Regions from separate parts of the Streptomyces sp. NPDC052016 genome, predicted to be linked through region 2. Evidence: riboswitches for the same ligand, from Rfam matches in the RefSeq annotation. Region 2 holds a riboswitch; the other holds the start of a gene.
What was found. A riboswitch is a leader RNA that binds a small molecule or an ion and turns the genes downstream of it on or off. The one in region 2 is predicted to bind cyclic di-AMP.
Positions count from the first base shown of each region.

Region 1: another riboswitch for cyclic di-AMP. It lies ahead of ACIHAR_RS28875 (transglycosylase SLT domain-containing protein); the one in region 2 lies ahead of ACIHAR_RS37150 (M23 family metallopeptidase).

Region 1 covers NZ_JBIUBX010000025.1:155,250-158,422, reverse strand. The annotation lists gene ACIHAR_RS28880 (CocE/NonD family hydrolase) at 1-1,509, shown strand, start outside; cyclic di-AMP (ydaO/yuaA leader) riboswitch at 1,798-1,984, shown strand; gene ACIHAR_RS28875 (transglycosylase SLT domain-containing protein) at 1,988-2,467, shown strand; gene ACIHAR_RS28870 (HAD family hydrolase) at 2,486-3,173, opposite strand, start outside.
Region 2 covers NZ_JBIUBX010000041.1:36,798-39,970, forward strand. The annotation lists gene ACIHAR_RS37135 (MarR family transcriptional regulator) at 1-137, opposite strand, end outside; gene ACIHAR_RS37140 (dihydrofolate reductase family protein) at 209-1,336, shown strand; tRNA gene ACIHAR_RS37145 (tRNA-Met) at 1,547-1,620, shown strand; cyclic di-AMP (ydaO/yuaA leader) riboswitch at 1,936-2,096, shown strand; gene ACIHAR_RS37150 (M23 family metallopeptidase) at 2,104-3,129, shown strand.

The sequences.
Region 1 (3,173 bases), on a different contig from region 2:
TTCTCCTCCCGCCCGCCCGACCCGCGGTACGTCGGCGACGCCTGGCGGGAGATGTGGCCGGCCCGCCTGGAGGCCGTGGAGCCTGCCGGTCACACCTGGCTGGCCCACCCGACCCGCGACGCGTACTGGCGGCAGGGCAGCGTCCGCGAGAACTACGGCGCGATCGAAGCGGCCGTCCTGGCGGTCGGGGGCTGGCACGACCCGTACCGCGACACGGTGCTCGGGCTCGTCGAGCACCTCCCGTCCGACCGGGTGCGCGGCCTGATCGGCCCGTGGTCGCACCAGTACCCGGACCGCGGACTGCCGCCCGGCCCCGCGATCGGCTTCCTCCGGGAGACCCTCCGCTGGTGGGACCACTGGCTGAAGGGCCGGACCGCATCCGACGGCGCCTCCCCCGCAGGCGTCCTGGCCGAGCCGCTCCTCCGGGCCTACGTCATCGGCTCCCACGCCCAGGCCACGGCCCACGCCGCCCTGCCCGGCCGCTGGGTCGGCGAGCCCGCCTGGCCCTCCCCCGGCGTGAGCAGCGTCACGTACACCCTCCGCGGCGCCCCCGTCCTGGTGCGCTCGCCGATGCACACCGGGGTGGACGCCGGCCGTCTGCTCCCCATCGGCCACGAGGCCGACCTGCCGCCGGACCAGCGGGCGGAGGACGCGCGGTCGGCCTGCTTCGATTTCCCGGTGGCCGAGGAGACCTGGGTGCTGGGGCGGCCCCGGGTGCGGCTGCGGCTGACGTGCGAGGTGCCGCGCGGGCAGGTCGTCGCGCGGGTGTGCGACGTGGCGCCCGACGGCTCCTCGACCCTGGTCACGCGCGGGGTGCTGAACCTCTCCGCCCGTCACGGCCGGGACCGGTCCGTGCCCTGGACGCCGGGCGCGACGGAGGACGTGGCCTTCGCGCTGAACGGCATCGGGTACGCCGTCCCGTCCGGCCACCGCATCCGTCTCGCCGTCTCCTCGGCGTACTGGCCGTGGGTCTGGCCCGAGCCCGGGTCGGCGGCGGGCTTCACCCTGGACCCGGCGGGCAGCGCCCTGGAGTTGCCGGTGCGGACCCGGGACACCGGCCCCGCGGTCGCCTTCGAGGAGGCCGGGCAGTCCCCGCCCCTGGGGGTGACCCACGGGGTGGCGGCCGACGGATGGAGCCCGGACACCCTGGACGAACCGCGTCCGGAACGGCGGGTGGTGCGGGACGTCGCCGAGGGCGCGTGGCGGCTGGAGTTCGATCCCGGCCACGGCGGCACGCGCGTGTACCCCGACGGACTGGAGTTCACCGAGGACGCGCTGGAGACGTACACCATCGCCGAGCACGACCCCCTCACGGCCCGTGCCCGCTCCGACTGGTCGATCCGGCTGCGCCGCCCGGAGCCGGCGTGTGAGGCGGTCGTGCGGACCCGCTCGGAGATCATCTGTGACGGCGTCGACTTCTTCACCTCCGACGAAGTGGTGTGCACGGCGGGCGACGAAGTGGTGTTCCACCGGACGTGGGAGAAACGCGTCCCTCGCACACCGCTCTAGCTCCGCCCCTTAAAACGGACTTGGGATTTATTGTCCGATTCACCCCTCTTGTCGACGCTGGTGACTTGGCTCACTTCGCACATCGAGCCATCCCTGGAACCGGATCCCGCAATTCCACTTCTGTGCTGGGGCAGTTGACGGTTTCCAGCAGCAAAGGATCAAGCACCCCATACACACCTGATCAAGGTCATTACGCCTGTTCCACGAATCAGCCACTTGTTCCGGACATGTGCTCTCGCATACGTTCCCGCCCAGTCGGGCGGACCGCCGAATCCTGCCGCCGCCCTTCACCACCCATCGACGAACCACTCGCACGGCAGGAGCGGGGGACCCAGGTAGAACGCCGGGCCGTACGTCACGCACGTACCGGACCGGCTCGGGGTGAAGTCGCGTCGCCGTACCCCTACGGCGGCCGGCCGGGCACCTCCCAGCCCGAACCCGACAGCTCACCTCGCAGGCGACGGAGAGGAACTTCGCCATGCCCGCTGCCGCTCAGCCCCGCCGCAACCGCCGCCCCCGCCTCGCCCGCACCGTCGCCGCCGTCTGCACCGGCGCCGCCGTGCTCGCCCTCCCGCTGGTCGGCGCCACCAGCGCCTCCGCCGCCACCACGCCGTCGGGCACCACCCTCGCCGGCTACCCCAACAACCTCGACGGCTGGATCCGCCAGTCCCTCGCCATCATGGCGGAGCGGGGCATTCCGGGCACGTACAACGGCATCCACCGCAACATCATGCGCGAGTCCTCCGGCAACCCGAAGGCCATCAACCTCTGGGACTCCAACGCGGCCAAGGGCACCCCGTCCAAGGGCCTGCTCCAGGTCATCGACCCGACCTTCGCCGCGTACCACGTGCCCGGCACCGCCTACGACCCGTACGACCCGGTCGCCAACATCACCGCGGCCTGCAACTACGCGGCGGACCGCTACGGTTCGATCGACAACGTGTTCGGCGCGTACTGACCGGACCTTCCGTCCCCTCTAGGGGAAGAGGCGCTCGAGGACGACGGCCACGCCGTCGTCCTCGTTCGACGTCGTCACCTCGTCGGCCACCGCCTTCAGTTCGGGGTGGGCGTTGGCCATCGCCACGCCGCGCGCCGCCCAGTCGAACATCGGGATGTCGTTGGGCATGTCACCGAAGGCGATCGTGTCCTGGGGCCGCAGACCCAGGTGTTCGGCGGCCAGCGCCAGGCCCGTCGCCTTGGTGATGCCGCACGGCTGGAGCTCCACCGTGCCCGGCCCCGACATGGTGACGGTCGCGAGCGAGCCGACCACCGAGCGGGCCGTCGCCGCCAACTCGTCGTCGGACAGGGCGGGATGGCGCAGCAGCACCTTGCTGATCGGCGCGCACCACAGGTCGTCGCGCGAGCCGACGCGCAGGGCCGGCAGGGTCGGGTGGGGCATCCGGTAGCCCGGCTCGATCAGCGTCAGCCCGTCCACCCCGTCCTGGTCGACGGCCGCGTACACCAGCCCGACCTCCGCCTCGATCTTGCCGAGCGCGGTCTCGGCCAGCTCCCGGTCCAGGGTGACCGACCACAGCAGACGGTCCGCGCCGGCGTCGTACAACTGCGCGCCCTGTCCGCACACCGCGAGCCCCCTGCTGTGCAGGTTCTCCAGCAGCGGCCGCACCCGGGGTGCCGGGCGGCCCGTCACCACCAGGTGGCGGGCG
Region 2 (3,173 bases):
AGGATGGAGTAGTACAGGTGAGGCATGCCGGCCTCCTGCTGGAGCTGTCGGTCGATCGCGTCCTCCAGGAGGAGGTATCCGGCGACGTACGCGCGCCAGGCGCGCTGCTCCTCGGGGGTGAGCCAGCGGGTCGTCATGCGTCCAGTGTAGGTTTGTTTCAAACTTGAACCAAGTCCCCTGTCGGACCGAGCCCGGAGAGACCGCGCCGATGCCGTACCCGTACGTCCTGCTGTCCGCCGCCGTCTCCCTCGACGGCTACCTCGACGACACCGGACCCGACCGCCTGCTGCTCTCCGGCCCCGCCGACTTCGACCGGGTCGACGAGGTGCGGGCCTCCGTCGACGCGATCCTCGTCGGCGCCCGCACCATCCGCGCCGACAACCCCCGCCTCCTGGTCAACTCGCCCGAGCGCCGGGCCGCGCGCCGGGCGGCGGGGAAGCCGGAGTATCCCCTCAAGGTCACGGTCAGCGGGTCCGGCGAGCTGGACCCGGCGGCGAACTTCTGGCACACGGGCGGCGAGAAGGTCGTGTACACGACCGACCAGGGCGCCGAGCGCGCCCGGTCGCTCGGCCTCGCCGCCGATGTCGTCCCGCTCGGCCCCGGCCTCGACTGGCGGCGGCTCCTGGAGCACCTCCACGACGTCCGGGGCGTGCGGCGGCTCATGGTCGAGGGTGGCGGAACCGTCCACACCCAGCTCCTCCAGGAAGGCCTCGCCGACGAACTCCAGCTCGCCCTGGCCCCTTTGTTCGTGGGCGACCCGGACGCGCCCCGGCTCTTCGGGCCCGGCGGCTACCAGGGCGGCCGGCTGCGGCTCGTCGAGACGCGGCCCATCGAGGACGTCGTCCTGATGCGCTACGAGCCCACCGCGCCCGGCGCCGGCCCGCTCCTGGCCGCCGCCGACCGGCGCTGGCTGGCCCTCGCGTGCGAGCTGGCGGCCGACTGCCCGCCGTCGCGGACCGCGTTCAGCGTGGGCGCGGTGGTGGTGGCCGCGGACGGGACGGAACTGGCGCGCGGCCACTCGCGGGAGGCCGGCGACCCCGTCGTCCACGCCGAGGAGGCGGCCCTCGCGAAGATCGACCCCGCCGACCCCCGGCTGCCCATGGCCACCGTCTACACCAGCCTCGAACCCTGCACCCGCCGTTCCTCCCGCCCGACCCCCTGCGCCCGGCTCGTCCTCGACGCCGGGGTCCGCAGGGTGGTGACCGCCTGGCGCGAGCCGAACACCTTCGTGACCGACGCCGACGGAACCGGTCTGCTGACGGCCGCGGGCGTGGACGTCCTCGTCCTCCCGGAGTACGAGGAGCGGGCGGCGGCCCCGAACCGGCATCTCCTGTGAGCGGGGTCTGGGCTTTCCCGCGGGCCCTGTGAGTGGGGTCAGGGCTTTCCCGCGGGGGGCCCTTGAGCGGGCTCAGGGTTTCCCCGCCGGGGGGCGCGGGGGAACCGCGCGATCGGCCGCCGTGAACCACCCCGCCCCGGCTCCCGGGCGCCGCTGAACAAAGGTGTGCGCTTCGTGTCCGGCGGATGGCGTACACTGGTGTCATACCGACGCGGGGTGGAGCAGCTCGGTAGCTCGCTGGGCTCATAACCCAGAGGTCGCAGGTTCAAATCCTGTCCCCGCTACTCAAGGCCGAGGGCCGGAACCCGATCACAGGGTTCCGGCCCTCGGTGGTTTCTCCGTGACGTCCCTGACGGCTTTCTCGCGCACCGTGATCGGCTGAGCGCCCTGTGCATAACAACTGAGTCACCATCAAAAACGCTGCGACTCCTGTAGCGACCGCGAGGCGTGGTCAACTCGCCCGGTTTTCACCGCTCCTGGGGCGAAAGTCCAGGCCAGAAATGTTGTTGATCAAGTGGAACAGCTTGGAATCCAACCCCCGGGTCTATTAACGTTCGATAACGCAGCGCGGTCGTCCCAGCCGTCACAAGAGGCGGCTCCGTGCGCACGCGCCGAATCCCGTAAGGGAACCGGGGAACCACCACCTTGGGGTGAATCACGCGGAAGCCGCCGTGGAAACACGGCCGGATTTACGCGCGTAGGAGACCTTCCCGCTCCGAACCCGTCAGCTAACCCGGTAGGCGACGGAAGGAAAGGAGTACGCCCGCGTGGCGTCCAACCGGCCTGCCCCAGAAGCCCCCAGCGCGCCCAGCCAGACCTTCGGTTATGGCGGCTACCGCACCGACGAGGGCCCCTGGGAGGAGTGGAACCCCACCGCGGAGTCCATTCGCCCGGTACGCGGCCGGCACCGCGTCGCCAAGCAGCGCGGCGGACTCGCCCGCAGCTCCACCGTCCTGGGCGTCGGCGTCATAGCCGCCGTCGGCGCGGGCGGCATGGCCAGCGCCAACACCGGCAAGCCGCCTGTCTCCATCTCCATGCCGGACCTCCCCAACGTGGGTTCCCTGATCTCGGACGACGACACCCCCGCCGAGGAGCCCGCGCCCGCCCTCAGCGCCTTCGGCAGCACCCTCGCCGCCGACGACAGCGCCGAGAGCGCGGCCGACGCCGGCGAGGCGCTGCGCAGCCGGATCATGGCGCAGGCCGAGTCGCAGCAGACGCAGCTCGAGACCAAGGCCCAGGCCGCCGCCGAGGCCGCCGCGGCCAAGGCGGAGGCGGAAGCGGCCGCCAAGGCCCAGAAGGAGGCGGAGGCCAAGGCCGCCGCCGCGAAGAAGAAGGCCGCCGAGGAGGCCGCGAAGAAGGCCGAGGCCGAGCGGCTGGCCGAGCTCGCCAAGCAGTACACGCTGCCGACCTCCTCGTACACCATCACCTCGACGTTCGGTCAGGCCGGCGCCTACTGGTCCTCCGGGTACCACACCGGCCTCGACTTCGCCGCCCCCACCGGCACCCTGCTCAAGGCCGTGCACAGCGGCACCATCACCTCGGCCGGCTGGGACGGGTCGTACGGGTACAAGACCGTGCTCACCCTCGACGACGGCACCGAGATCTGGTACGCCCACCAGTCCTCCATCAGCGTCAGCGTCGGCCAGAAGGTCGCCACCGGTGACGTCATCGGCCGCGTCGGCGCCACCGGCAACGTCACCGGCGCCCACCTCCACCTCGAGGTCCACCCCGGCGGCAGCAGCTCGGGCATCGACCCGGCCGCCTGGCTGCGGGACAAGGGGCTGAGCCTCTGAGGTCCCGTACCTCCTGAGTATTCCGGGGGCCGGTGAGGTGGTTT